DNA from 3 places in the Paenibacillus sp. 1182 genome. Region 1 is predicted to be linked to each of the others. Evidence: riboswitches for the same ligand, from Rfam matches in the RefSeq annotation. Region 1 holds a riboswitch; each other region holds the start of a gene.
The links. A riboswitch is a leader RNA that binds a small molecule or an ion and turns the genes downstream of it on or off. The one in region 1 is predicted to bind thiamine pyrophosphate.
Positions count from the first base shown of each region.

Region 2: another riboswitch for thiamine pyrophosphate. It lies ahead of JOD82_RS01990 (thiamine phosphate synthase); the one in region 1 lies ahead of JOD82_RS23190 (ECF transporter S component).
Region 3: another riboswitch for thiamine pyrophosphate. It lies ahead of tenA (thiaminase II); the one in region 1 lies ahead of JOD82_RS23190 (ECF transporter S component).

Region 1 is NZ_JAFICR010000013.1:117,929-128,474, reverse strand. Features, by position in the region: gene JOD82_RS23210 (methionine ABC transporter permease) at 196-867, opposite strand; gene JOD82_RS23205 (methionine ABC transporter ATP-binding protein) at 860-1,585, opposite strand; gene JOD82_RS23200 (energy-coupling factor transporter transmembrane component T family protein) at 1,725-2,516, opposite strand; gene JOD82_RS23195 (ABC transporter ATP-binding protein) at 2,491-3,942, opposite strand; gene JOD82_RS23190 (ECF transporter S component) at 3,942-4,538, opposite strand; TPP riboswitch at 4,789-4,898, opposite strand; gene JOD82_RS23185 (TatD family hydrolase) at 4,942-5,739, opposite strand; gene JOD82_RS23180 (polynucleotide kinase-phosphatase) at 5,760-8,369, opposite strand; gene JOD82_RS23175 (3' terminal RNA ribose 2'-O-methyltransferase Hen1) at 8,366-9,817, opposite strand; gene JOD82_RS23170 (nucleotidyltransferase domain-containing protein) at 9,839-10,546, opposite strand, start outside.
Region 2 is NZ_JAFICR010000001.1:392,668-403,213, reverse strand. Features, by position in the region: gene JOD82_RS02010 (ThiF family adenylyltransferase) at 1-785, opposite strand, end outside; gene JOD82_RS02005 (thiazole synthase) at 782-1,549, opposite strand; gene thiS (sulfur carrier protein ThiS) at 1,552-1,755, opposite strand; gene thiO (glycine oxidase ThiO) at 1,752-2,900, opposite strand; gene JOD82_RS01990 (thiamine phosphate synthase) at 2,965-3,558, opposite strand; TPP riboswitch at 3,823-3,931, opposite strand; gene JOD82_RS01985 (ABC-F family ATP-binding cassette domain-containing protein) at 4,026-5,579, opposite strand; gene JOD82_RS01980 (hypothetical protein) at 5,767-6,753, opposite strand; gene JOD82_RS01975 (hypothetical protein) at 6,740-7,294, opposite strand; gene JOD82_RS01970 (hypothetical protein) at 7,296-7,691, opposite strand; gene JOD82_RS01965 (hypothetical protein) at 7,732-8,211, opposite strand; gene JOD82_RS01960 (hypothetical protein) at 8,262-10,346, opposite strand; gene JOD82_RS01955 (ATPase, T2SS/T4P/T4SS family) at 10,336-10,546, opposite strand, start outside.
Region 3 is NZ_JAFICR010000008.1:271,907-282,452, forward strand. Features, by position in the region: gene JOD82_RS17910 (helix-turn-helix domain-containing protein) at 1-1,384, shown strand, start outside; gene JOD82_RS17915 (aspartyl-phosphate phosphatase Spo0E family protein) at 1,683-1,850, shown strand; gene thiE (thiamine phosphate synthase) at 1,795-2,508, opposite strand; gene thiD (bifunctional hydroxymethylpyrimidine kinase/phosphomethylpyrimidine kinase) at 2,505-3,335, opposite strand; gene thiM (hydroxyethylthiazole kinase) at 3,332-4,174, opposite strand; gene tenA (thiaminase II) at 4,249-4,938, opposite strand; TPP riboswitch at 5,075-5,177, opposite strand; gene JOD82_RS17940 (AEC family transporter) at 5,356-6,309, opposite strand; gene JOD82_RS17945 (NAD-dependent malic enzyme) at 6,383-8,104, opposite strand; gene JOD82_RS17950 (glycosyltransferase) at 8,502-9,623, shown strand; gene JOD82_RS17955 (lipopolysaccharide biosynthesis protein) at 9,628-10,546, shown strand, end outside.

The DNA.
Region 1 (10,546 bases):
GGAACCTCCAAAATTAGTTGTGATCGGGAAGATAAAAATGAGTTACAGCATAGCCGCTTCGCGTGCAGATTGTTCTTCCGATCGCTGACGCTTCTCCAGAACAATTCTGCCCGCTCCGCTTTTGAGGCACTGTAAAGTCATTTTTATTTCCCATAGTGGGCGGTGCAAGTGTTAATGAAGAGATTCATAAACCATTTACCGCTTGTCGATCCGGCGGGATATGGTGCTTCCAGTGAACTGGATCGTTTGTACGAAAATAATCATGACGACGATGGTGAACGCCATCAAGCCTGTTTCAAAACGCTGGTAACCGTAGCGGATGGCAAAATCGCCTACCCCGCCACCGCCCACAATGCCCATCACCGTGGAGTAGGAGATGAAGCTAATGGTGGACGTGGTCAAACCCAGTACAAGCCCAGAACGAGCTTCCACGTACAGAAATTTGAAGATAAGCTGAAGAGTGGATGCCCCCATAGAAGTAGCGGCTTCAATTACACCCTTCGGCACCTCAAGCAATGATTGCTCCACCAGCCTCGAATAATAGGCGATGGCCACCACTGACAAGGGAACCGTAGCAGCCATCGTACCCAGCGCCGTCCCTACGACCAGACGTGTAAATGGAATCATAAACACGACGAGCAGCAAAAACGGGAACGAGCGAATGACATTGACCACACTGTTCAATAGGGTGAACAGCAGTCGATTTTCATATTTTTGCCCTTTGCCGCACAAATACAAAATCGTTCCTGCCGGAAGCCCTAACAGTACAGCTGCTGCGATAGAAATCCCCACCATAATAAACGTCTCTCCGATGGCTTTCCATATCTCAGACTGATATTGCGCAATGATGTTCAGCATTTCATTCATCAGCTTCACCTGCTTTCGCTGTTGAACCTACCGCAGCGTCAGCTACACGTTGCGTGGAAAGCAGCTGTCCATCCCGCATTTCTGATACATGGGTACAAATGTTGCGTACCACGTCCATATCGTGCGTTACAATTACAATGGTAACTCCCAGTTCACGGTTGATCTCCCGTAACACGCCCAGAATATCCGCGGTCGTCTGCGGATCAAGCGCCGAGGTCGGCTCATCACACAGCAGCACCGCAGGTCGATTCGCCAGCGCTCTGGCTATCGCTACACGTTGCTTTTGGCCTCCGCTCAATTGTGCCGGATACTGTTCTGCTTTATCAGCTAAGCCGACGAATTGCAGGCATTCGCGCACACGTTCTGCTCTCTCTTTTTTCGCGACACCTGCCAGCTCCAACGGCATTGCTACATTTCCACTGACCGTCCGATTGTGAACAAGATGATAATGCTGAAAAATCATCCCTATGGATCGCCGCGCTTCACGGAGACGTTTTTCCGGCATGCGAGTCAGATCTTCCCCGTTCACAACCACGTTTCCCTCATCCGGCCTTTCCAATACATTCATCAACCGGAGCAAGGTAGACTTACCGGCACCGCTGGCACCTATAATACCGTGGATTTCCCCCTCCTCCACTTGAAGGGACACGGATTGAACCGCATGAAATTGGCCGCTTGAGGTGGTATAATGCTTGTTTACCTGATGCAGCGTAATCATGAAACCTGGCCTCCTGATGATCCATTTCTCAGGGAAAATGTAATAAGCCCGCCAGCCCAGGCGGGTCTGTACGAGCCGTCAATTCCCATTGCATTAATATACCACAGAGCAGAAAACGGGCAAAGCCTTTTGACAACAATTAACGTACATCCCACACCCCTACATAAGGAAAGCAAATCCCAAGTCCCCAAGCCAGCGTAAGCATGACGACAAAATAGAATATGAATACAATATCTATAGCCGAATAGCCGATCGCATAATAATACGTTCGCTTGGTTTCATTGGTAAAACCCTTGGCTTCCATAGCAATAGCAATGCGCTGGGCACGCCGAATACTTTGAGCGAGTAGCGGAATCGCATACCTGCGAAGCGTGGCATACATATTCCATTTGGACACATGCTGATGTAAACCTCGAATACGGTGGGCTTGTCTCAATGCCTGGAATTCCTCCACCATCATAGGCATCAACCGCATGGCTGCCAAAAAGCTGTATGCATACTTCGGAGGGAGCTTCCATTGCTGCATCAGTGAATAAAAAAGGTCCACTGGACGAGTCGTTAAACCAAACAACAAACCTACCGCAGCCATACTCAGCGCACGAAAGCCCAGATGCATGCCTCGGTAAAAGCTTTCCTGCGTCACATGGATCAAGCCCCATGTCCACCAGGTCGTCACCCCTTTGCCGAACATCATCATGCCCGTTGAAGTTGAAATAAACACCAATATAAAGGGAGACCCGTATAGCAGCAGCCTCTTCCATGGATGGCCTGACCAGACAAGCAGCAACAGCATAGCACACGCAACATTAAACATGACATTCGGATCATGAATGACTATAACGACCACAAACAGGATGGAAAACATCACGAGCTTTAGGCCCGGATTCACGCGATGCAGCCATGTTTTATGATGGGGAAAGGACAGGTTCATACTGTAGTTCCCCTTTCTGAATCCGCCATGTATCGGTACAATATCGACGGACAATTTCCGGGTCATGGGTGACCATCACAATGGCCGTGCCCGCCGCTCTCAGCTGCTCCAACATATCCAGCATGACAAAGGTATTACGCGCATCCTGCCCAAAGGTCGGTTCATCGAGCAGCAGCACTTCCGGCTCACGAATCATAGCCGTAGCAATACTCAACCGCCTTTTTTGGCCTAACGAAAGCTGATACGGATGCCGCTCGTCCAGCCGCTCCAGTCCGAACTGTACGAGCATCCGATCGACCCGTTCCCGGCACTGTTCAACGGTATACAAGCTCTTGGGTAACGAATACTCTAGTTCCTTTCGTACGGTATGCGCTACAAATTGCAGCTCGGGATTTTGAAACGCGAACCCGATACGCTCTGCCAGTTGTTCTGTACTGCCTGCCTCAATTCCGCGCACGCTATAACGTCCCTGTGTGCGAAGTAAGCGCATCATGGAGAGCAGTAGCGAGCTTTTGCCAGCCCCGTTTTCACCAACCACGCCAATCCAGTCGCCAGGCTTCACCTGCGCATGCTCCACATAAATCACTGAACTTAAACCGCGGAGGCCGCTAAAATGTTCTAGCTCCAGCACATCAGTCCCCGCACCATTCTGTTGCGTCACTGCTTCACTCCAACGTGGCGAAGACGCTTCATTCCATACTCCCGGATACCACACGCCGTACTCGGACAATGCCTGCCGGTGCACATGAAATACTTCTTGGGCCCTTCCATCTGCAATGATCTCCCCTTGAGCAGAAAGCACCACAATCCGATCCACATCATGGACAATTTCATTAATTTTATGCTCCACAATCACCAGTGTCTGGTCTACCGAAATGTTGCGAATGGTATCCCACACCTGTGTAGTGCCTTCCTCGTCCAACAAAGCCGTGGGCTCATCCAGAAAAAGCACTTCTGGCTCCATAGCCAGCACAGACGCAATCGCCAGCCGCTGCTTCATTCCCTGTGACATGCTGCCAATGGGCATATGTATATCATCCGTCGATAGACCCACCTGTATCAGCAGCTCGCGAATACGGGATCGCATCTGCTCCCGGGGAACCTGATTATTTTCCAACACAAAAGCCAGTTCCTCATCTGCATATGACATACAGAACTGCGTATCAGGATCTTGAAATACAATACCTGAGACACTTGGGATTACAGCAGCATCGCATTTCATAGGCACTTCTATCGTGCGTGGAATCAGACCGCTTAACACTTGGAGCAGTGTTGATTTACCGCATCCACTCGGTCCCAGTAGCAGCAGCTTTTCCCCCTTGCGGACAGACAAAGACATATTGTGAAAAAGCAGCTCTTGCTCACCGGGGAATTTCAACCGTAGCCGGGTGATCGAAGCCACCACATCTTCGGTTGCCCGGCTCATCAATCCAGCCCCTTATAATCTTGTTCCGTTGCAGGCCTCAAACTTCGCGTGACTCCGGTTACCTCCAATGCCTTAGCCAGATAGAACGCGAATACCCCGGCAATCACAATACTGCCAATCATCCGAAATCCAATATACAAAACATAGTTCCAAGTCGATAGCTGATCAATATACCCGTAGCTGAAGTCTAAAATCAGAGAAGTGACAGCCGCCCCAGCCGCAGCTAGCGAAGCAACCCACAGGTTTGCGTTCCGATACAGAAAAGCCGCAAAAAACAGCTCCGCTCCCAAGCCTTGCAGCAGGCCATAGTACAAGGTGGACATACCCCATTCGCTTCCCAAAAAAGCACTGACCGTTGCCGCTGCCACCTCTGCCAAAATCGCAACACCCGGCTTGCGAATGATGAGATAAGCAAACGTACCTGCCATAAACCACATGCCATACATCAGTTGCTCGGCGTGTAGACCCAATGGTTTCATCAAATCATAGGCAGGTCCCCATATTTTGTAGATCAACCCGAACACAACAGCGATCACAATCGTGACCAAAATATCCGTCAGTTTCAACCCTTTGGACGCTCTTACAGCAGTATTCATTATTGCGTGCTCCCCTTTTTCCTTATAGTTGGCCTCTTGGCCATGAAAAAAAGCTTGTCTGGAGCTGAATCTCCAGGCAAGCTTTATGCGCAGTAAAAGGTGAAGCACCATACAAAACATCATTCGTCGATATGCCTTATATAACCAGTAGTCTAAACTACTACACTGATACCCAGCCAAGTCAGGATCAAGGTAAAATGCTAGGACATACATTGAATCTATCGACAACCGCAAAAAAAAGCGGCATTCCTGTATAGTGTTCTTGGTTTCTCTACGCTGGCATTACCCAGATCAGATTTCACGGTCAGTGGCAAGGGCCACCCTCTCAGCCTGACTTTCTCAAGCTCCCGACAATGCTTTTTAATTCACTATAATATATACCACATCTATGGCTTTGACAATCCTATAATCCGAAGAAACGTTTAGCCGTTTCCGTCGTCGCGATTTCGATCTCCATCATGCTTCGACCTGTACATTCGGCTATCGTAGCAGCAATGTGAGCGAGATACATGGGCTCATTACGCCCTTCTTTAGGCTTCACAGGCAAATTACGCGGGGTCAAAAATGGAGCATCCGTTTCAATCATCAGACGGTCCAAGGGAATATCTCTGACCAGTTCACGCAGATGCTTCCCCCGCCGTTCGTCGCAAATCCAGCCGGTGATTCCGATATACAGTCCCATTTCTACATACGTACGCAATTCCTGTTCCGTGCCGGTAAAACAATGCACTACCGCTTTATCAACAAGCCCTTGATACTCCCGAAGCATAGCGACAAAGTCCTCATGTGCATCTCGTTCATGCAGAAATAACGGCATTTTCAGCTCACCCGCCAGTTGGATTTGCTCGCCAAACCATCGGCGCTGCACATCACGTGGCGAAAAATCACGGTTATAGTCCAATCCGCATTCCCCTATGGATACGACCTGCGGCTGACCCGCCAACTGGCGGAGCTGCTGAATCGTGTCTGCACTGCAGTCTTTGGCATCATGGGGATGCACGCCAGCTGTCGCATACAGCTTGCCCGGATAACGCGCTGCATACTGAGAAGCTTCCCGACTGCTGCGGACACTGGTCCCGGTAATAATCAGCGGTGAAATCCCTACAGCCGCGGCTCTCTCTACCACCTGTTCCCGATCTGCATGAAACGAACGATGCATCAAGTTCACACCAATATCAATTAACGGTGTACCCCTTTCCATCTCAATCCCTCCCTCGCAAACTACAATCTTGGATCAATCGGCTCTGATTCCAGAGATAGTGCGGCAAGGACGCATTCATGAATACGATCTACCGTATCCTTGCGGACAAAACGTTCCACGCCTTCCATACCAAGCGCTCCTTCCATCAGGGCATGACGCTCCTTTTTGTTCGTTCGACGCTGCTTCAGACGCTTTAAATTCTCAGGGGCAAGATAATCCATACCGTAAATGATGTGCAAATACTTCCGGCCTCTCACCTTGATTGCAGGCTGAATCATCTTGTCCCGATTTTTCATCAAAAAGCGTTCCGGCTTGATCACAATCCCCTCATGACCATCCTCTGTCATCTCGTTCCACCAACGAATGACCTCTTCCTCGCTTGCTTCGTCCGTGATCACGCGATACTCTGTCTCCATAAACAGGGAAGACAGCCCAGCCAGCTCCCGGTTTTGCTCCATATGCCAAATATGAGAATGGTCGAAAAAAGTCTTTCCGCTGTGTGCCAGCGTATGAAACGGTGCGATACGAATTTCATCCAGACCGTCCACATCCCAGCAATATTTTTGAAAAGCCTCTTGAAACGTCACGGCATTCGCGTACTTCTGTTCCATTTCCTCCAACCAGTCTCCAACCTCTCGGCCCGCAACCTTCGCCTGCTTCAGCTTGTCTACCAGCTTACTGCGATCCAGCAGAGCTGCTTCACCCACATGCGCATACTGTGCAGCAATCAATTCCCGAGCCTTGAGATTCCACGGTACAATTTCCGCATCCAGCAACACAAAATCCGTCTGGTTCCGTTCAAAATATCCGGCAGTCCGTAGATCCACATTCAGCTTTTCCAGCACTTGCTTCCCAAGGCTTTGTTCAAAGAAAGCTCTCCCGCTCCGACTGTAGATCGTGCCCAATGTCGGGTAGCCTACATACTCGACAGCGGCCTGTTCGTTTTTGAATAATAGCAAAATAGCCCGGCTACCCATATGTTTTTTCTCGGCCACCATCGTTTGTACCCCTTGCCCGCGATAATAAGCCAGCGCTTCACGCGGATGCTCCAGATAACCTTCCTCTGCAGACACCGCTGGAGCAGGACTCATGGTCGGTGGAATATACACCAGTTCCTCTATCGGTACTGTCACATGTGACACGGCATCTATAGCGGTTTTGACCGATTCTCCTTGAACGCGCACTTCGCCATACGATTCCGTCAGTACACTGTAACCAGCGATGAGCTTGCGTAAATTCGGCGGGGAAAACCGTTTTCTCTGCCACCGGACAAGTGGGCTATCGGGATCATTCGCATAATTCTCATGTGCCGGAACGCTGACAAATTCCTTTTCCGGAAAACGATAAGCGGTTAGCATACCGCCAAATACCACACCCTGATCAATATTCACCGTCTGATTCACAAGGGTAGGCTGCGGTCTAGGATCATGTCCCCATACTACTATTTCTCCCGATTCATGGTCTACGAACCAATCTTTGCGGATTGGTTTTCCGTCTGCATCCTGTCCTTCCGTATCTCCATAACGGCAATAATCAGAAATACGTGCCGACTGTTTGCCGATAAAATGATCCTTAATCCCCGCATGAGCCACGACCACGTGTCGCAATCCATTCCTGCCAAAAATAAGATGTGAGGGTGCATGTAGCAGAAAGTCCCTTAACTCGCTTCTAAGCTGTTCCGCCGCTGCCTTGCCCGCTTTTTGTTCATACTGGGCCAGTTCCTCTGCAAATCGTTCATCCCCATGACTGAGAGTCACCTTTCTTCCATCAAGGTAACGGCCGATTTTCCAGCCATGATTGCTGTCAATCATATACGCTAGTCCAGCATCCACGTGCTTTTTCCAGAACTGCACCGCTTGTAACGATTTGGGGCCACGGCTCATCACATCCCCGACAGATACCAGTCTTCTGCCATCTGGATGATGGTATAGTCCTTCCGTATCTTCCGTATATCCTAGCCGCTCTATCACTTCCAGCATCTCACGGTAGCACCCATGGATATCACCAATGATGTCAATACCTGAGCCAATCTCATGAAACAGTGGCTGCGCACGGCGAACAAAATTCATTTCTTCTATATCCTTAAGGATATAGCAAGCGTTAAAGCCTTCCTCACGGATCCCACGCAGGTTCCGCTTTAACAGCTGTGCCTGCTGCTTGACCCGTTGGCGGCCACGCGGATGCTCCCTGCCTAAATCACGTTCCAGCAGCACAGCTTCGGATACATCCAGTACCAAAGCCATTACAGGAACATGCGCCTTGGCTGCCAACTGTACATATTTTTGACGGTCCTCAGCATACAAATGGGTGGCATCCACAACCGTCAGCTTATTCAAGCGACAGCGCATAGCCAGAATCGTATCCATCGCCTCAAACGCCTTGGCTGACATTTGCTGATACTCATAGAACAGTACGTCCGATTCCAGTCTTGCAAGTCCACTCCAGTCTATAAATTCCGTATCTCCGACCAGCTTGCGAAAATGATCCGAGGATACCACTTCTGTCTCCAGCAGAATCCCTTCGCTCACCAGCTTGTCTAATAATGTGGTTTTCCCACTGTTGGAGGCCCCCACCAACACAACCAGTCCAGCATGCGGTAAATGAATCGTACGTTTGGATGAATTGCTCATGCTTCCTTCTGCTCCTTTCTGCGCGTAAATATAGCCATTTGGGTCGGTTGTCCAAAGCCTTCGACCTCTTCTCCGATCCCCTTCAGCGCTACCGAATAAGGAGCTTCCACAATCCACTGCTCACATCGTTCCTGAAACTCGCTTCTACTCCATTCAAAACGGTGATCGCCATGCCGCATCTCTTGCTGATTCATACGATACACTTCATTATATTCACGATTGGGAGTCGTCACGATCAGCACGCCCGGCTGATACTCCGTTACAATCGTCTTCATCACCCGGTTCAGACGATGCTCATCCACATGCTCAATGACCTCACATAGGATCATCACATCTTTTCCCCGCAATTGTTCATCATAATAAAAGAGAGAGCCCATCATGGGTGTAGGACTGATCGCATCGGCATGCCTTTCCAGCTTGTTAAAACGCTCCACGGCTCTCAACTGTGCATACGCAGACGGCTCCACCGCCCAAATCTCTTCAACGCCCGTCATTCGGGCCATCCGAGCCGATAGCTTCCCTTCCCCTGAACCCAAATCTACGATTTTCTGTCTGCGAGGCAGCTTGCGAATTACGTCCATAATAGCTTGATACCGCAGCTCATTTAGCCGTACTGTAGGCTGTTGCTTCCCTTCCTCATGTGGCTGTTCTGGCTGTTGAATCTGTTCGTGCTTATCCTTTTGAGCTTGGACAGTATCCTTTTCAATATATTTTTTAATACCTATTTCATCATAATCAGATTGCTCAAATTGCTCAATCAGATTGGTAAAACGAAGCGTGCGTCGAATGATAAGCTCGCGTAGCGGATGCGCTGACAGCCAGCCTTCACCGTAACGTCTCAGCTTGTCAAACTCTTCTTCACTGATATAGTAGTGCTTATAGTTATCCAACACCGGAATCAACAGCAATAACTGACGTAGCGCATACTGCACCGTCTGATGGCCACTTAACGTGACATATCTGACAGTGCTTCGATTTTTCAGCTGAAAAGAATAGTCTGCTTCCCCTCGTTCTATGTCCACTTGATAGCCCAGCGGAGCAAATAGTCCCTCCACCACAGAATCCGGTAAATCCGAAGCAACAGGCCCAAACGATAACTCCAGCGCGAAAGGATGCGTCACCCATTCTGCATACTCTTCTTTGGGTTTGCCGTTCAGTGCCGTACCAAGCGAGCCACGAATATAGGTGCAAAATAAGCTGCTGGTTACAAACTCCCGGTCATTAATATATTGTGTAATATCATAGCTATCTGGACTGTTTTTGACCAAATCTATCGAATCTGGCGAAGCCTGAATGACGATTTCTGCCTCTTCCTCGGTAAACACGGTGTACACCATGCGTACACGCGCACCCTTTTCCGTGCGATCATACGTATTGTAGGGATTTTTGGCAAGCAAGTGCGAAATCATCCCAGCATTGTTTCCGGTTGCTTTTAGCGTGATGTGCATACTCTACTTCTCCTTCCCAGCTTATACTTTCCATACTTCATTCACCGCAGCGCGGAACATATCATCCAACTGCTGATCACGTCCACTCTCCATATGCTGAAGCAAGGGCGCCTTTTGTTCAAAATAAGCAATTTGCTGCTGGATAAAATCATTCACCACCGAAAGCTGTGGCTCCACATCCAGCTCCTCGCCCGCTTTTTTACGATCAAGCAAATGTTCGATCACCTGATAAAGTTCGGTATGTGCCGGAATGAGTTCCTCTAGCAATTCTACGAATTCCATTGGAGGCATGCTGTTGTGACGTTCAATCCAGCTACAGGCCAGCAACGGGCGCAGCACGTAAAAATACTTTTTAATCTTCACCTGTTCTCCCTGCAAATAATCCCGATAATTTCCCCGCGCCATATTCAGATAATGGTACATGCAGGACTTCGGAGAGAAGGTTAACGGCGAGATCGCACGAATCTGATCAGCCACTGCATATTGCTCCAGATAGGAAATCGGAGATTGCAGCCATTCCAGCAAAGGCGGATTGGATTTGCGAAACAATTGGAGCGCCTTTTTTAAATCCCAGCCGTTTATATCCAGCAAATCGCTGATTGGCCGTTCAATCACATCCCGCTTATCAAAAATAGATAAATACCATTCTATGGGTCTTACATAGATAAATCGTACATCATAGTCACTGTCCTGTGAAGGAAACCCCCACGCCCGACTACCTGATTCACA
Region 2 (10,546 bases), on a different contig from region 1:
TACGTCGGTTGGCTGCCGCAAGAAGGACAGTTCTCCTTTTTAACGCTATCTACCGCTATCGCTACATACTCATTTTTCCACAAATCAAACGAAAGTAACTTTCCTCTCAAATCTTCCGGATATCCGCCAAGAAGTTTGAAGGCTTCCGTAGTTTGGTTAGCCGTGACCATCTGTACAGCCTGCGGAATAATCCCGGCGGTATCACAGGTTTCCCCACCAAACGGTACAGTTCCCAGCAGACAGTGAAGACAAGGCGTTTGACCCGGTAAAATGGTGTAGGTTACACCATAGCTGCCTACACATCCCCCATAAATCCAAGGTATCCGATGCTTGAGTGCCATGTCGTTCATAAGAAGTCGGGTATCGAAATTATCGGTTGCATCCATCAAGAGATCTACCCCTTGGATCAACTCTTCCAGCTCTTCCACCCCAACATCCAGTACATGTGCATGTATAACCGTTTCCGAATTAATATCCTTTAATCTTCGCTGAGCAGCTACTACTTTGGGATATCTTTGCGCAGCATCACTTTCCTGAAAAAGCTGCTGGCGCTGCAAATTGCTCCATTCCACATAATCCCGGTCTACGAGGCTCACTGTACCTACACCCCCGCGAACGAGCGTTTCCGCAATACCTGTACCTAACGCTCCGGCACCTATGATTAGTACGTGGGAAGAAGCAAGCCGACGTTGTCCTGTCGGTCCAAAGGGCGCGAATCTTTCCTGTCTGGAATAACGGTCACTTGAATGTGTTCCTCCTGCACCGGATTTGTCAGTTACCTTCATGCCTGAACCATACCTTCTATCGGACTGCTTGCTGAAGCGTAACGTTTTACAGGAATCATCCCCGCCTCAAAACCATATCTTCCAGCACGAACAGCCAGTTTCATGGCCTCGGCCATTTTTACCGGGTCCTTCGCTCCTGATACGGCTGTATTCAACAAAACAGCATCTGCCCCTAACTGCATCGCCATTGCCACGTCACCGGGTGAGCGAATACCCGCATCGACAATAACCGGAACCTCCGCCTGTTCAATAATTAGACCTAATGAAAACGGATTAAGCAAACCATGTCCTGTACCAATCGGTGAAGCTCCAGGCATAACGGCATGTACTCCAAGCTCTTGTAGCCTCTTTGCTAGAATCACATCGTCCGATATGTAGGGCAGCACGATAAAGCCTTCTTCTAACAGCTTTTCGCTAGCTTTCAACGTTTCAAATGGGTCCGGCAGCAGTGTCTTGCTATCCCCAATGACCTCCACCTTAATCATATCGCACAGGCCGGAGGCTTTTGCCAATTGGGCAATACGAATCGCCTCCTCTGCTGTTGTAGCCCCTGCTGTGTTGGGAAGAAGTGTATACCGGCTCAAATCCAGCATATCGAGAAAATGCTGCTTATCCCGTTCCTCCAAGTTCAATCTCCGTACAGCAAACGTCAATATTTCCGTCTCAGCAGCCTCTACGGCTTGGGATTGGATATCCAGATCAGAGAATTTTCCTGTTCCCAACAATAACCTCGAGGTAAAAGATGCTTTTCCAATGGTTAACATAATCAACCGCCTCCCACAAAATGTACAATCTCTAGGCAATCTCCATCTTTCAGTACCGCTTCATCATGATCTTCACGGGTCAATATATGCCGATTCAGCTCCACCACTACGGTTTTCACCTTTACATCAAGCTCATGTAGCAATTGATTCACATGAGTGATTCGATTAGAAAAGGTCAGGCTCTGGCCGTTAATCGTCAGCTTCATAAGCTTTTCTCCTTGAGGAGCTCAGAAGAAAAACTACTTATCCCAAGTTCTGCTGCACAAGCCCCATTAAGCATAGCTGCCATCGCACGCCCGGTAGCATCACTCAGCAGGACACCGTTGCGATAATGCCCGACTGCAGCATATACGCCCTCGACCCCAGGAACAATGCCTATAAAAGGATGACCTGATACAGCCTGCGGACGTAAGCCCGCCCAAGCGCGTATAAAAGAAGCTTCACGGACGCGCGGCAGCCAGGCAGAGGCACGTGCCAACACCCCCTCCAAGCCTCCTACGGTCACCTCTTCGTCATATTGATGTGGAAGGCTCGTTGCCCCAATCCAAAGCTCGTTATTCTGTTTAGGCACGAGGTAAATATCATCAGCATAAATGGTATATTCTAACGGGTGATCCTTCAAGGAGACCGCTACCGCTTCGCCCTTGACCGGATAAAGTGGATATTCAAACCCAACCTGCGCTAGCAATTTCATGCTATCCAAGCCTCCGGCAATAATGACCTGATCGCAGGAAAAAAAACCACTATCTGTGCGGACACCGCAAATTCGATCATCCTGTATGACCAGTTGCTCTGCCTGTGTACCAGACCATACCGTTGCTCCCAGCACCGCAGCAGCACCTGCATAAGCACGGCAAAGCTGGACAGGAGCCACTTGTGTCTCCTTTGAACGATATATTGCCCCGATCGCTTGTTCATCCAAACCTGGAATTCGTCGGGCCAATTCTTTCGCATCCCACCAGATAGGACAATCACCCTTTCGCGTTTTAGCAGCTTTCCAGCGTTTTTGGCCTTCAGTCTCCGTACGGAAAGGGGTCACAAACCCTTCAGTACGGAATTCCACCGAAATACCTGACAAACGCTCTAGATCACAGACAAGCTCAGGGAATGCATCTCGACTTATGCGAGCAAATCGTGATAGCTCAGAGTCGGTGAACTCTTCACTTTCCGCTGCCAGCATTCCAACCGCTGCTCCTGAGGCTCCCTCACCCGGGATCAATCGTTCCAGCATAATCGTACTTCTTCCCTCCTTGGCCACATGATAAGCAATGGAACTGCCGATGACACCTCCACCTATGACCAAGCATTCAGCGTGTCCAATCGCTCTTTCCTCTGTGTGTATCTTTAGCATTTGTTCCGTATCTCCTCTCCATAAACCCTTCTGCTTTCAGCTTGCCTCTACTCTCGTTTTCTCGCTACAGGCTGTGAACTACAAGGTCTGCCATTCGCCTATACTCCATTGCAGCTGCAACGGGCGACTCAGCCTCCCATATACCAGACATCACCGCAATTCCGCTTGCTCCGGCCCTATAAAGCTCCGGGATATGATGCGGTTGTATGCCGCCTAGCGCAATCACCGGAATGTTCGACAACCTGCAAATATGTTCAAGCTGAGCTAAACCCCGCGGTACAATACCGGGCTTACAATGGGTCTCATATACGTGACCATAAAGTACATAGTCCGCTCCTGCCCGCTCAGCAATTTGCATCTCCTCCAAGGAATGTACAGACACTCCACAGCGTGTACCCTTTGGAAGTAGGCTTTTCACATCCACAACAGGTAATCCATTAGCTGGTAATTGAACGGCTCCGACCAAAGTAAGTAAAGCTACATCCACACGATCATTTACTACAATTTGTTGCAAAGGAACTTCCTGCTCCACCAGGCTGCGAGTCAAAGAAAGCAATGCAGAGGCACCATTCTGTTTTAAACGTGCGTGTACATAATGAACATACGGACAAATCACAGCAGCCACTTGGGCGGCTTGTGCAAAAGTGCCCTTTTCCATCGAAATTGCGTGTAATTCGATTTTGTCTTCACCTCACATTGGACTAAAGGATCTAAGCTTAGCCAGCCACGTCTACCAGCAGGAATGAAAGGGGATTATATGTGAATCGTCTACGGAAGCTCGAACTACTTAAAATGAACGAAACGCAAAAAAACCACTTCCCCAAGGAAGTGGTTTAACGAACGTCCAATAATCGAACGGACCATGAATCCGTATACGTGTATCGTCCCACGCACAAACAAAAATAAAGATGGTGTTGCCTTGTTTGTACGGCGCTCACTTCCCTACGCTGGCATAACCCAGATCAGGTGCAAAGGGTCCGAAATCCATTTATTCCGTCTCAGCCGCATGGGCGGCTCCCCTAGTGTGACTATTTTATTGTATAAGCTAAAGATAGCTTAGCATATTTTTCTAATTCTGCAAACCCCACTTCGTGTGAAATTTGCTGGAACTGGATTTAGCTGATTTTAGTTAACTTTACTTGACCACTCTTCCACATTCCACGTTTTGGTTACCCAATCCTCGTAAAAGTCCGGTTCGTGAGATACAAGCAATACGGTCCCTTTGTATTCCTTCAAGGCACGTTTCAGCTCATCCTTTGCTTTAACATCCAAGTGGTTGGTAGGCTCATCGAACAGTACCCAGTTGCTTTCACGCATTAACAGTTTGCAAAGACGGACTTTAGCCTGTTCTCCACCACTGAGCGCAGATAGCGGACGCGTGATATGCTCATTTTTCAAACCGCAACGCGCCAAATGCGCTCGTACTTCATGCTGGTTCAAATGCGGAAATTCATTCCACACATCGTCAATCGGTGTAATTTTCTCGGCCTTTACTTCCTGCTCAAAATAAGCGGGCTGCAAAAAATCACCTTGATAAGTTTTTCCACTGATTGGCGGAATTTTTCCCAATATGGTTTTGAGCAATGTCGATTTACCGACACCATTGTAGCCGACAATTGCAATCTTTTCGCCACGTTCAATCGTCATGGACATTTTAGGCAAAAGGGCATGTGTATAACCAATCTCAAAATCAATACCCTCAAATACCGTCTTTCCGCTTGCACGTGCCTCTTTGAATTGAAAGGTTGGTTTTGCGGCTTCTTCAGGCTTATCAATACGTTCGATCCGATCAAGCTGCTTTTCACGGCTCTTTGCTCGGCCTGACGTAGAGGCACGCGCTTTATTACGCTGAATAAAATCTTCCTGTTTCTTAATAAAATCCTGTTGCTTCTCATAAGCATCAATATGCTGGGCTTTGTTCAGATCCGCCATTTCGAGAAACTTTTCATAATTAGCTGAATAACGGGTCATCTTGGCAAATTCAAGATGGTAAATAACATTAACGACCTGGTTCATAAATTCAGTATCATGTGAAATAAGAATAAAGGCATAGGGATAGTCCTTCAAATAGCGCGTAAGCCATTCAATATGCTCTACATCCAAATAGTTGGTAGGCTCATCCAACAGCAGGACATTCGGCTTTTCCAACAGCAACTTAGCAAGAAGAACCTTTGTCCGTTGCCCGCCACTAAGTGCGGATACATCCCGATCCAGTCCTATGGCCGACAGACCTAGTCCATTCGCCATTTCTTCAACCTTCACATCAATGAGGTAAAAATCCCCCATATCCAGTTGCTCCTGAATTTCACCCATCTGTTCCAGCAACACTTCCAACTCATCAGGAGAAGCATCCCCCATTTTGTCAGTAATCTGCATCATTTCCTTTTCCAATTCCAACAAAGGAAGAAAAGCATCCTTCAATACATCACGTACCGTTTTGCCCGGTGTCAGCTTGGTATGCTGATCCAGATAGCCGTAACGCACACGTGGAGTCCATTCCACTTTACCCTCATCCTTAAGCAATTTTCCAGTGAGAATGTTCATGAGTGTCGATTTACCAACACCGTTAGCTCCTACCAAACCTACACGTTCCCCCGCAAGCAATCGAAAGGAAACATTTTTAAATAATGCGCGGTCCCCAAAGTTGTGGGATACATTTTCTACAGTCAATAAACTCATAAGCTGTTTTTGGCTCCTTATTGTCATCGGCATTGCCGACTGTTCTTATTTCATATGCATTTCGTTTCTCTCAAAGCTTTATTGTAGCACATTCTGCAACCATATCGGAATATTGAAAACAGTGAATTTTAAGGTTTTTTGGTATGGATCTGCCTAAAAAAAGAAAAACCACCCATGAGGGTGATTATTATAAGCCATTATAACATTTGTACTCAAAGTAACCCGCAGCTGCTGCAGATTTTTCATCCGTGAAACGTTCACTCGCTTTAAAGGGAGCTGGACATGAATCTCTATAAAAATACTTTATTCCAGTATCTGGTTCTATGCCACCGATAATGTCTTGCTTTCTAACGACTCTCCCACCACCAAATCCATAGTTATTGTAATACCTGTCTCCAACCGGAATGCCTTGGATAAACGCGATCAGCCCCACATCATCTACCGTGTTGTACCACTCCTCTTGCGGAATGATCGGTAGCGTGAACGAATAAGTTATGCCGTTACGCGCTGCTTTTTCGTTATGGACATTAATAATTCGCGCCAAGTCCTCTTGAACGCTGCGAACAATGGTGGAACGACGTATTTGCTCAAAAGTTTCTGAATTATTCAGCAAAGATATAGCGGTCTGATCCTGAAGTTCCTTTTGAAAGCCCTCTATCCACCTGTGATTCCGAGCATCGTATGCGTGCACATAATTATCCAAGGTGAACCCCACACTGTTGCCTACTAAATCAACATAGGCATATGGCTTTTTTTCGCTCCATTTGTGGCCAATAGCAGCTTGTCCATGCTCGTCTGTATAGGCTTCTGAGGTGAACGCATAATAACCGTCATAATCCAGAATTACAATAGCCGGTATGTAATCCAATAATGCACGTTGTGCTACTATATCCCCATCAATGCCTACATTAAGAAAAAGGGTGTGCAGGAACGTGATCAGCGCTGCTTCTTTATCTACCCGAAAAAACTTATCCGATCCGTATCCGGCCTCGCGTTCCTGACGTTCATTCTGTGAGAGCACAACCCCTGCATCCTGAACTGCGGTACGGAGAGCCGACGTATATTTCATTTCTAGCTGCTGCACTTCACGCTGATTCTGCACCCGTAAGTCACTAACTACACCAAAGGGCAAAAACAAAAGTATAAATATGACCGCAAAATCAGTAATCCTCATTCAGAACCATGCCCCCGTAAGAAGCTGTAACTGCTGGCTTGCCGCTATCTGCCCCACCAAGAAGCCATGATTTGTACAAGTCCGCAGGAGTCCGATTCGTATTATGTACCCGGACCGTAAAATAATCCCCGGCCATCAAGGTATATCGACGCGTCTGATCTGATTTTGGCTGCTGATTGTCAGGAAACAGTACAGGAAAAATTTGCGAATTATAGTACCCATCATATACAGCTTCATAATTGCCCAGAAAACTGTCTGGCTTCGCGGCATCTGCATAGTCCGGTACATACTTTTTGTGCATATGCTCCAAGTCAACTTCGTACGTATTGCCTGTCAATTCCAGATCACGCATAAAATCGTTATACATCGTCGGTGTAATGTAACCCTTGGTTCTTACCATATCAACAAAACGTACAGTTGCATGATATGTATTTAACCCGGATATATCATCCTGCCGTTCAGCAGCTTGAGCTGCGGGTACGATGTACAAAAGCAATACAGCGAGCAGCGCCCCCAACAGCTTCGATATTGTTTGAACCACTTCAGTCTTCCCCCAATTTCTCAAAACGTACAGATGTTATGTCCCCATTCCCATTACGCTGGGGGTACATGGAATATAATGAGGAAGCATCCAGGGTCGATACATCAGGCTCAAACGGTTCAGAAAATACATCATACTCTGTCCCGTCGACTTGAATCGAAATCCCCTCCTGTAAGTTCATGCGAATTGCCTGTATGACCTGAGTTCCTTTAATCCGCTCCGGCAACCCCACCCCAGCAGTACGGGCTATTCGCCCTTCAGAATGCTCCTCTTGCTGTGATCTTAATTCCAGTGCACCATCCAGCTGGCTGGACAAGTCTGCTGCCGTTACACATGCGGTTATGAACAGAATAACTGACACACCAAGCCGCAGCATACTTGAAGCGTGATCAGACATACTCTCATCCCCTTTATGATTATTATCTCTGCTGTAGTGCTTAGGACTGGGTAAACAACAACCCACGTACCACGTTCGATTTGTCTTTGACGATTTCAGCTTTAAATTTACCACTCGGATTTACGTATTCATTCTCTTTCTCATTAAGTGTATTCGTGATTTTACCTGTCTTATCACTGCCACCATTCACGGCGCCATACTGTTCACTGTCTGGGCTAATGTTCAGAGCATTACCGTACCACTGGCCTGCCATATTTTTGCCGGTTTTAATCTGAATGCCGAATTGGTCCTTCCCCTGAAACTTCCGCAGCGCATTGGTCACCTGGGAACCGCTAATCGTTGTGCCGTCATATACCGTAAAAGAGGCTTGAGACAATTCGGTCTGAATATCAGCAAAATTATTTTGTGCCGTTTTAGTCGCCTCCTGGGCTGAAATAAATAGTATAACTACAATCGTAATTAGAGCGATGGTCAAAAATATCCCAGCGGCTACCTTTAAAGCTGTTGATGCGTTATTCATTATTTTTCTCCCCTAGCTTGTTATTTTGTATTAGTCATAGGTTAACTTTCTTACTGAATTTTTTGTATTTGTTCATAATAGTTATCCATTTGAACAAAGCTCATGCCGATCAACGGAATCACCAAATATAAAAAGATAAGACCATACATCGGGGCAAAACCAATCATCCTTCCCCAGATAGCCTTACTGTCTATTATTTTTTCATACTCCTGTTTTCTTTGTTCGAAATAGTAGGACATATGGGATTCCAAATCATCAAAGGCCTCTCGAATCGTAATTTTACCTAAAGACAAATGAAGCTTATCCACGAGACGTTGAAATTCCGGCAAAGGCGCTTCTTCTTTTAGCAAGTCGAGAGCTGCCTCTGGCCCATGTTCATAATGAAGCAAACATTTTTGCAGAGGTCTTTTGAATACAACTGAAAATCTGTTCAGCCACTCCAATATTTCCTCGACAGACATTCGTTCCATAACCCGTAAAATGGAAATAACTGTTTGAAATTGATACACCTCATGCCTCATATCCAACCGACGCATTTTTCGTTGCAAATATAATAAAAGCATAGGCATTTGATAGGCTGCGTACCCAACAATCAAACTAATCAGCACTTCCCACCACTTGATGTATTCATCATTCCAATCTTTTAGCTTTTGGAGGATACGCCAAGTATTTGTGGATAACTGTTCAGGAGTAGCAGTTCCATTAGCATTATGCTCTAAAACAGCGTACGTATGTTCGTATGTGCTGTTCGACCTCATGTTCAGCGAATGCATGATTTTGCGATCAATCTCACTCTGCTTCAAAGCTTCTTTTTGCTCCACCGGACTTAAACGTCCAAACATTTGACCCGATTGCACTGGTGCGTGAAGGATATGCGTTCTCTCAGCTTCATGTAAAAAAAATATCGTACTGATACTGAGCACCAATCCTATGATACAAAGAGCCATTCTGCGTATGTAGAGCCACTCCAGCCTAATCTCCGCACCACTTTCCTTTAATAGGCGGGTTATTTGAAAATAAGAAGACATATTCTGACGCGGAATTAAAGAATCCACCACATTACGAATGATAGGAAAACGGTATAGCTTCTGCTCCCAAACCCTCCGTCCTCTACCCGCACGATATCCTGTCTCGTCGGTCTGTTGTAGCTTCTGTAATAGGAAATAAGATACGATTATCACAATATAAACGGATAATTTTGTGATATAACCCAATTTTCCCTGATAAAACTCATCCATGGAGGGAAAGCTGGATCTCGCCCATGTCTCGATTGGGATGGTAAAGAAAACAGGTGCTAGTGCGATCACGTTTAGACTTTTTAACAGATAGTCCAGTTTATTTCTTCGCAGCAACTCCAACTGGATTTCGCGTGCGAGACTGCCGAGCCCCTTCAAGTAAATGGAGCCACCCTCCTCAACCCGATCACCAAACTCCATTACCATATACGAGATACCGGCAAAAGCTTTTAAAAATCGATTAGGAGCCGATTCATAGTATCTTTCCAATGCTTCGTGCGGATCAACATCTGTTAGCGCCTCATGGATGAGTCGTGCGTGTCTTCCGGCCTCTGCCTCCGCCAAATCGGCCGCTTCGGATATAGCTTCCTCCACCATACCGTGCTGATGGTAATAGTGACGCACATTGGCGAATAATTCGATCATCTGTGCAAGTAGCCTTTTTTCCATCCGGCTAATGGCCATATCCAAAATAAGACTGTTGATTACCACTCCGCATAAAACGGCTAATATAGCAAACTCTATTCCTGGCTTCATCATGACCAGCACAACACCACTGCAAGCAAAAGCTCCCCAGATGAACAGTGTCATCTTCATCGTCTGTAGGCGAAGCTTGTACTCATCGTAGGCATGCTGACCAGCTAGTCGCTTACGTATACTCGTGATGTATCCGGACAAGAAAGGGACCTTCATACACAGCGTGTACAACTTATGCAGTAAGGCTTGTAGCTCACGTTGCAGTACCGCTTTTCCCTTGCGACCTTCCTTCACAGAATAAATTCGTCCTGTGCGAACTGCATGACTACTGCGCTTACGCAACCCCCATAAAGCTATATATAGAAGCGTAAAGCCCCCACCTGATATAAGTAAAATCCATAATAAAATTTCTTTAAGACTCATAGTCTTCCTCCCAATAGCGGGTCAAAAAACTGCGGAAATCTCTGGCATCATTTACATTCATCTGCTCACACATTTCTTGTACATTTTTGGCTGTTAAGGGCTCCATCGGTATATAGCTTCCGTTCTGATATTCCATAACGTGGCGATAACTGTAGCTCGTTGAAGCATTGGAGCCTGCATCCGTATGATCCGGGTCACGC
Region 3 (10,546 bases), on a different contig from region 1:
GGATTATTTAGGGGAAAACAATTTGACGCTGGCACAATTTGCCGAACATTCAGGTGTTCATCAAAGAACACTTAATAATTGGATTGCCAAGCATCGTCCTGTTGCTATACATCAGCTTGATCGAATCACTTGGGCTATGGGACTACCAGAAGGTTTTTTTTACGAACTATACATAGATAACTACATCATTGAGCGTTCCCCGGATTGGAGGCGAATTGAGCCGTTGTTGTTTCGCTGTGCGGAACTGGACAAGTTGGATGCTATCCAGCTTGTAGTGGGACATATTATGGACAACCTTCTATATTCCCCAAAGTTATTTGATGCAGCAGAAAAATTATTCGCACAAGGTCGGCACAATGCTGCATTGTTGCTCTACGAAGGGATTGCGGAAGGCGAGAAGTACCAGCATTCTGAACGTTTGGCTATCTGTCAGTATCGTCTGTTTACCATTCAGGTGGGTAACAATCAGATCCGAAATCTCAAGGCGGCTACACGATTTGAACCCTTTGTCGAACGTCTGAATGAAATAGATCAACTCGATGCGTTAAAAGATTTGGCGAATGTGTATCGTTCTCTGCGTGAATGGGACAAGCTCGATGCAACTGCTCGAAAAATGAGAGCCAAAGCGGAGATCCAATATTCTTTGAAACATCAACAGAAAAAGCGAGAGTGGGAGGAGTCTGAAAAGAGGCTGAGTCGCCCGATGTTTGTGTACATTACCTATGCTGATTTACTGTGTGCGAGTGTCTGTGAAGCCCAAGGCGATTATCAGCAAGCATTACAATTTACAAATGCCTACGCAGATTTAGATTGGGTGATCGAGACAGACCAGAAAACTCAACACTGGGTCAACTTGTTCAAGCATTGGGCAGAAGGTAATACTTATGTAAATAAACTCCTATCTGGAGATACGAATGTGCTTCCTCATTATGTTGAATATATTGCATCCACATCAATCACTACCGAGAATGAAAAGCTATCCAAGTTGCTGAACGTTATGATAGCTGCTAACCGATATGCAATAGATATCAATGATGTCCTTTCACGTTTTGAAGTGGAGATTAATTCTTTTGCTCTGCTATCACAATCTACTGATATGTACACCCAACAAGTGATGCCGGATTATTTTGCATGGTTTGGTTATGAACTGGCTTATTACTATTTAAGACGGGGAATGTTCAATGATGGCTTTAAACACTTAATATATGCATTGGTAAAAGCCCACATACTAAATAATGAGACTTATTTTATAAACTGTACGGGACTTTTTGCACATTTCCAAGCACATGCGCTTCCCGAAACAAGGGAAGAGTATTTCAAACTATTAGAAAAGGTGTGGTTAGACAATGTTGAAAAAAATGATTCTGCTGGTCAGCGCAGCTAGCTTCTTGTTTATTTTATCAATGCCTGTTCAGTCGCATAACCAAAATCAAAGAATAACGCCTCAAGTACAAATTGGAGGTGCTTAAAACGGTTAGGTTGTATGTTCTAATATTCATTGAATCTTTTTATGAAAAAGAGCCTCGGTCCCGCTTTATTCGGGGGGACGGAGGCTTTTTTACGTGGATTTTGGGGCTTTGCTGTTTATGCAAACTTTTGTGATGTTCTTTTTTTGTTAGGCGCATCATTTGAAAATCCAAAAAACGTCTTTTTGTTATAAAATATGACATATAGGAGGGATCATGCTGATGAATCAAAGTGTGACTTTACTTTGTGTCGAAAGGGCTAGGAAGAAACTGTACCAGGTCCAGAAAAAGTATGGATTTTTAACACATCCCAAAGTAATAGAACAATCTAAAAAGCTGGATGATCTGTTGAATCAATATCAAACATGTAGATCGGATCATTGAGAAATGAGACCATATTTTTCTTTAATTCCTTGACCGCACCTCTAACCTGCTCTGTCTGTGTCACGGCTGAAATCACCGCTACACCATCTGCACCTGCACGTGCGACTTCCTTAACACGGTCCACTGTAATACCTCCGATTCCAACAATCGGCACATCAATTCCCGCTTTACGCATCTCATATAAAATTGCCGGTCCCTGTACGGCATGGGCATCATCTTTCGAGATGGTGGGATAGATGGGCCCGACGCCGAGATAATCAGCACCTTGCAGGATGGCTCGACGTGCTTCCTCAATGGTATGGGCGGAGACGCCTAAAATTCGATTTCCGATTCGCTCGCGGACGGAATCGGCGGATTCATCGTCCTGACCGATGTGAACACCGTCGGCGTCCAGTTCAAGAGCCAACTCCACATTGTCATTGATGATGAAGGGGACACCAGCGTGACGGCACAGTTCCTGTAGCTGGCGCGCGAGTTCGAACATAGGAACGCCCGTTAACGCGCCGAGACCCTTTTCTCGGAACTGGACCATGGTTGCCCCGCCAGCCAGAGCCTCCTGCACGACCCAGCCTGGTTCCGCGAGGCAATTCACGCTTCCAAGCACCAGGTATATCTGTAGATGGCGGCGCACCACCTCTGACAATATTCTGCCGCTCATAGAAGCATCTCCTGACGACGTCGGTAGGCCCAATGATTGGTTGGGCCGTGTCCCTGTCCCAGAGACAACGTATCCTCAATCGCCGCCTGGATGAAGGCTTTACCATTCGAGATAGCCTCCGGTACAGACATCCCTTTCCCTAATTCCGCGGTAATCGCTGCCGAGAAAGTGCACCCTGTTCCGTGTGTATGGACAGTCCGTACTCGCTTGCCGCTCAGCTCTATAAAGGCGGTTCCGTCAAAAAGCAGGTCAACAATTTGTCCGCTGCTCTCGCTCTCGTCAGCGTGGCCACCCTTGATCACAACGAATTTTGGTCCCATACTGCTAATATGTCTCGCAGCCTCGCGGCGATCCTCCATCGTATGGATACTTATCCCTGTCAGGGCTTCCGCCTCCGGGATATTCGGTGTAACGACCAGTGCCAAGGGGAGCAGGTCGTCCTTCAAAGCCTGCACCGCTTCCAGTTGCAGCAGTTCAGCGCCTCCCTTGGCAATCATCACGGGATCGACGACGACCTTTTTCCAGCCGAACTTTCGGATCTGCTCGCTCACAAGACGGATGATGCCGGCATTAAACAGCATACCAGTCTTCAGGGCATCCACTCCAAGGTCTAATCCTACGGCTTCGATCTGTTCTGCTGTTGCTTCCTCTGGTAGCGGATATACGCCGTGGACTCCTAAGGTATTCTGTACGGTAACGGCTGTAATAGCCGACATGCCGTACACGCCAAGTTCTTGAAAGGTTTTGAGATCAGCTTGAATTCCAGCCCCGCCGCCACTGTCCGAACCAGCAATCGTCAGCGCTCTGGGTACACGAACGTCTGTCATCGCGCACCACCTGCTGCTGTTGTTCCGGCTTCATGGATCGAGACATGCCCCTCTAGTGAACCTGTATGCAGTTTGGCCAGCTCGTCGAGAAAGGCAATCTGGAAGCTGCCGGGCCCCAGCTCTGCGGTACGTGCTGCGGCTCGAGAAGCTGCTGCACCGTAAAATGCCAAACCTGCTGTACCTGCGAGCAGCAGGTTGGGTTCAACAGCTGCAAAGGCACCTAACACAGAGGTCAGCAGACAGCCTGCTCCGGTTACCTTCGTGAGGAGCGCGTCTCCGCCGCTAATCATTCGTGCTTCGGCCCCATCGGTGATGACGTCCTCTTTTCCAGTAATGACAACCATCGTATTGAGCGTTCGAGCAGCCCGAATTGCCAGATCGACATGGTCGCTGTCAGCACTGTCACCGGCATCTACGCCTTTAATCTCACGCGCTTCTCCAACAAGATGTGCGACTTCGGCTGCATTGCCCCGCACCAATGAGATTTTGACTTCACTCAGGATTCGCAGTGCCGATTCAGTTCTAAAGCTCGTTGCTCCCGCACCGACCGGATCTAGCAGCACCGGAACACCGTGTGCATTCGCCGATTGTCCAGCAATGATCATGGCATCCACCAGTTCGCGGTTCAGTGTACCGATGTTTAACACGACGGCGCCTGCTATTTTTGCCATATCTGCTACTTCCTCAGGTGCATAGGCCATCACCGGGGAGGCGCCCAATGCATACAGACCGTTGGCCGTAAAGTTGGTGACTACCACATTGGTCATATTGTGAACGAGGGGTTTGCTGTTTTGTACCTTCGTCAGGAGATCCGAATAACTTTTTTTCCATGTACTCATAATGATTATCCTCTCTATAGTTGGTGGTTCAACAGGGCATTAACCGTACTTCACGCATCGAATCGCCAGGCTGACTATTCCAAGACCGCTGCCTGCATCTGGACCGGCCATTCTTCCTGCTTATAAGCCATATCCCAGAACTTATATTCCAGCTGGCAGCTCAGTATAAAATGCTCAATCATCCGCTCCCGCTCAGCAGCCGTTGCGTCTTTCGCCCAAGCATCTACACGTTCTCGGAACTTGAGTGTTGTATCATCAAGCTGGTCTCCATAGAAGCCAATCCATTCATAGAACGGATGAGACTCATCCGGCTTTACTTCATCCAGCAGCCTGCGACCAATCTCGGCATACGTCCACATACATGGCAGCAGCACAGCCAAGATCTCGCCCAGGCTACCCTCATGCGCAACCGTCAGCATGTGACGGATATAGTGATGAGCCGACGGAGCGAGCGGATATCCCTGCAACTCTTCATAGGTCACCCCTGCGACAGCACAGAAATTTTGATGCGGATGAACCTCGCTGTGGAGAATAAAAGAGATTTGTTCATTTAATACAGCCATATCCTCCCGATTGGTGCATTTGGAGATTGCGATGCCGTATATCCGCATGTAGGCGTTCAAATATTCAAAGTCCTGTTTTACATAGTGAATCAGCTGTCCCCTTGTCAAACTTCCTTCAGCAATACCTCTCACAAAGGGATGCTCAAAAATCGCTTGAAAAATGCCGTCCGCCTGCCGACGGAGTTCTTGTGTAAAACTCAATTTCGCCACCTCCATAAAATTGAAGAGCAAGAAGTCCTGTAAGAATATAATTCCGGAACAACGCTAAAAAGCCGCCCCAGAAAAATGGAGCGGCTTCAACAATAGGCCCAATACGCAAAAAACGCTTGAAACCTTATATACGAAGGCTCCACTTTCCTACGCTAGTACGAACTAGATCAGGTTCAAAGGGTCCAAGATACGTTCTTGTCTCAGCCATAGCGGCTCCCCTAGTGGACTTCTATTCTTTTGACTATTACTGTACATACGTTCATACGCTATGTCAAACATGTCTATCTGGTCAAGGGCCAAACGACAGAGCTGAAGTTCGCTTCCGAGAGGGAAAAAGGCGCTGGAGAAGATCAGTTCCGTCTACACGAAGGAATTCGCGGCAGGCTCCAATGTCTAAATAATCAGCATTTATACCAATAGAGAAATCAGTACTGGGAGTGTAACGAGCGATATGACAGCACTGATGACAAAGGAGGAGGCTGTTTCTGATTCCAGGCTTTCAAAACGGGTGGCGATCATAGCAGCGACTGCTGAACCCGGGAAGGAAACGAGCAGAACTGCCTTCACAGTATCTGCAGACGACAGACCGCATAGGTAGGCGATCAGCAGCATTAATAAAGGCTGTACAATTGTTTTTAACAGTGCGATGGCAAAGGCACTTACACTAAAACTAATGTTGCGTACGCCAATGGTCACTCCGACAGCGAATAAAGCGGCCCCGGACGTAATGTCTCCGATTTGATTCAACGATTTGTTCAACAAATCCGGTGAATGGAAGCCGAACAAGGTCAAAATTACACCAATCAGTGGAACCAGCGCCAGCGGTTCTTTTAATCCATGAAGAATGGAGTCCCAGATTAACCTTCCGAGGTGACCGTTCCGTTCTTTGCCTGAATTCCTGCTGGCTACGGTAGCTATAATGGTAGCCGCCGGGTCAAGGACGGCATTGACTACGATCCCGGTAAGCGCAATCGGAATGGCGACAGCAGCGGAACCGTAGATGGCTCCAAGCACAGGAATGCCCATAAAAGCAAAGGTCGGCTGTGCCGAGTTCAAAGCAAACATGGCGGCATCCTTGACCGACTGCTTCCCCGCAAAGCGGGACAGTAGAAGGAGAACGGTAAAAAAGCCGACAATGCCAATGAACAGGGCCAGCAGGAATGGCCATTGCTCGATGAGCGCTTTCCTGTCCGTTGTCGTAATACCGATGAATAGATGCGCAGGTAGTGCAAATTTGGTAACGAGCGCATTTAGGGTTTTGGAGGAAGAGGCATCAAAGCTTTTGTAATGCCCCGCTAACCACCCTAAAATAATAACGAAAAAAATCGGCACCAAAATATACAAGATATGTCCGACACTCATAGATTGATTCTCCTTGCTTGAACTGACGTATTCTGCCTGTCTGAACAAGGCAATCTCCTTCTTAAATGGAGCATTAGTGAGGGTGATGTATTACGCTTTCCACTGCTTTGACCTTGACATATTCCGGTTTCCACATTGCATCCCGTATAGCTTGTTCAACATTTGAAATGTGTGCCTGAGCTACCTGATCCTGAATCGCTGCTTTCGCTACCGCAACCGCAACAACGTACGAAACATCACGTAATTTTTGGATATGAGGGAGCAACGCACCGCCAGGCTTATTCGAATCTACGCCATTGGCAACGGCATCTGCTGCGGCTGTAAACATCGCAGGGGTAATCCTTTTGGCTTTAACCACAATCGCACCCAGACCCAGTCCCGGGAACACAAAGGCATTGTTCGCCTGTCCAATTTCAAATTTCGTACCGTTATAAGTGACGGGGTCAAAGGGGCTTCCGGTAGCAATTAATGCCTTGCCATCGGTCCACCGTATTAGATCCTCAGGTATAGCTTCTGCAAGATTTGTAGGATTGGACATGGGCATAATGATCGGGCGTTCTACATGCTTCGCCATCTCTTTGATGATCTCTTCAGAAAAGGCACCGGCTACTCCAGAAGTTCCGATTAATATGGTAGGCTTCACCTGACGGATGACCTCCAGCAGCGGTATTTTGCCGTCATCCGACCGCGTCCATGAGCTGACTTCCTCTTTTTTACGTACATACGGTTTCTGATAATTCAGGACATCTTCCATATCGTCCGTTAACAGCCCGCGGTAATCAAAGGCCCAAAAGGACTTGAATGAATCTTCCGCGGAAAGGCCGTCCTCGATCATAGCGCCCCGAATTTGGTCAGCGTTACCGATCCCTGCTGCTCCTGGGCCGAAGACAAGTACCTTTTGCTCACGCAGCGGAGTCTTGGTGACACCCACCGCCGAAAGAATTGCAGCCAAGGTCACCGCTCCTGTACCTTGTATATCATCGTTGAAGGTGAGTATACTTTGACCGTATTTTCCTATAATATGGCGTGCATTTACGCTACCCACATCTTCCCAATGTAAAAGCGCCTTCGGGAATTGCGCTAACGTTTTGCTGATAAAAGTATCAATAAACTGGTTATAGGCTTCTCCGCGAACCCGTTTATGGCGGTTTCCGATGTACAGTGGATCATTCAGCAACTTTTCATTATTCGTACCTACATCCAGTACAATGGGCAGCACCCGCCCGGGATGAATGCCTGCCGCAGCCGTATACACTGCAAGTTTGCCAATAGCAATGTTAATCCCCCCGACACCCCAGTCCCCAATCCCCAAAATACTTTCGGAATCCGTTACGACGATCAGATCCACATCTTCACCACTCAAACCGGAATTATAAAACGCTTGTCCAATACCGTTCGGGTTATCTATCGACAAATATACGCCCCCAGGGCGGTTGTACTCGTGACTATATTCTTGAATCGCGGTTCCGACGGTCGGTGTATAGACTACGGGTAGCATTTCACTTAAATGATCGGTTAGTAGCCGATAGTAGAGGACGACATTTCGGTTGTGGAGGTCGTTGAGAGAAGCATTTTTACGTAGCATGGTAGGTTGTGCGAGAAATTGCTGATATGCTCGTACGCTCTGTTTCTCCAATGAAAGGACGGTGGGAGGAAGGATTCCATCCAAACCCAGTTCTTTGCGTTCTTCTTCTGTAAAAGCAACGCCTTTGTTCAAAAGGGGATTTGCCAACACATCCTTCCCCCGTAAAGGAGTAGATAATGACCCATCGCGATTGACATAAAATGCTTCCATAGAAAGACCTTCCTTCTGTTCATTTACATAACTATTCATAACGAAAGATGACATGTTATCCATAGTATGGACGTGCCAATTTGTTTTATTCGTTTATTTATATATGACAAAATAACCATATTCATTTCTTTCTATTGATCTAAAAGGACCAACTTTCGATATGGATTCGCTAACTAATACTAAGGATTTTGGTTCTAATGAATCAGGTCTAAATACTCTGTTTTTATCAAATATGAAAATCAGTTTTTCTTCTCTTATTCTCTTATATATCATGGAGTGTCAGCTATTTTGTTAAGAAAATATGAAGTATTTGGACATTAATTTAATCCCTATAAACAAACATTCTTAATTCTTTTTCAACAAAATAGAACTATTCGGAGGAAAAGGAGAGGTTTGTGTGCAGGGACCTATAGCCATTTTTAGCGATAATGACAGGGCTATTGATTATCCCAATGTAATTTGTTTTTACCAATATATACAGTGCAAGGACACGGAGGCAGCTTCAGTCTACGAGAACGCATGTTGCTGCTTGATTGATTATAGGGAGCCGGGGGAGGCGGTGCGGAAAGCCAATCAGATCCGCAGCCAATTTCCGCAAATGCCATTGTTACTGGTGACGGATGTAACATTTCCGTTCAGTGATCAGCATATGGTGCAAATCACCGGAGTAGGCCGTTTGCGGCTGCTATTTTGGCAAGCCAATGACACCGAAGAAATGCTTTCGGAAATACAAAGCTTGCTCTATCCCGAGTATTCGACCAAAAGCCAACATATTGCATTTATCTTGTCTGTATATAACGAAGAGCAACGTTTTGTTCATGTCAAAACCTTTGCTGAACGACTGCAAGCCTTTATCCGCAGCCATATTATTGAAGGTTCGATTTATCTCATTGATGATGGCAGCCACGATGGCACCCATGCCTTGATTAAAGCGCTGGAGGCAGCAACGGACTTGTCCGTAAACCGGATTAATCAGAATCTTAGTCCGCTGCTTCAAACAAGGGAATTGGGACGCAATACACGTAAGGCAGGGACGTATCTGGAAGGGATGCGGACCATTGGTGCGGATTACTACGTATTTGTGGACGCGGACGACTCTTTTTTTATTGAGGATATTGCCAGAATGATTAATGTTGTTCAGCAGGGCTATTATGATGTCGTGATCGGAACCAAGGATATGACCGCCGAGAATCGATCTTTATTGCGATCTGTTGTCAGCTTTGGTAAACGGGTCATTTCACGTCCTTTTTTACCCACAGGTGTGGTGGATTCGCAGACTGGGCTTAAAGTGATGAGTTCGGTTGCAGTGAAGCGGATGTTTCCACATTTAAAGGAACAGCTCGGATTGGCGCTGGATCTGGAAATGATGTTTATTGCCAAGCGGCTCCAACTCCGTGTACTGCAATTACCCGTCAAATGTATTGACCGCGATGGCTCGCACATCCATGTCTGGAAGGATTCTATTCGTTTTTTGCGCTCCATCATTGATATTTGGCGACTGGATCGGAGGGTGAGATAACAACGTGAACAACCGATTGCGATCGTTGATGTTTCCTCTCTTTAATGTGCTGCTTAACGGATTTAATTTTTTCTTCCACATTGCAGCGAGCTGGTATCTTACCGGACAAGCTTATGGTCAAGCGAATGCGCTGCTGGCCCTCTTTGCACTGTTGTCCGTTTTGGGCTTATCCATCCAGCTATTGACCGCCAAGCTGGTATCCAAGGGTGGCAAGATGCTTGCGCTACGTAGCTTACCGCTCGGTTCTCTATTACTAAAAGCACCTTTGGTGCTAACTGTGCTTGCCATGATCATTTTACTCATCATTCATCCGTTATTGCGCTCGCTTTTAGGCGTCGATTCCGCCCCGCTATTCATGCTGTATGGCTTGATCGGCCTACATATTTTGGTGAGTTCGTGCCGTGGAGATTTACAGGGTAGGGAACGCATGTTGGCGCTCAATGTGAACTATTACATTGAAGTAATAGGGAAGCTGAGCTTGTTTTTTGTTCTGGCTGCACTGGGGTTAAAGCTGGAAGCCCTACTATTGGCGAGCTGTGGGGGAATGTTGCTGTCGCTACTCCACGGCTGGATCGTTTCGGCTCGTGGCTTGTCCTTATTCACAACCAGTGGAGAACATATCCCTTCTGGGCTATGGAAGTCATTGGGTCAGGATTTCACCGATAGCCTTATGACGAATTTATTCATTTTGTTTTGTATCTCTATCGACATGTTGTATGTACAGCATTACTTTCCCGAGCAGGCCAGCAGCTATGCCATTGCGCTGAAGTACAGCCAGTTGGTCTATTACGTTTCGTATAGCCTGATTGCTGCCTTTATTCCAAAGCTCGGTGCGCAGGGGCATGACCGCCAAGCTTTGGGCAAGTTGATTGCCGTCTATGCCGGATTAATGGCTGTAGCTGCGATCTGTGTATATGTGGGCA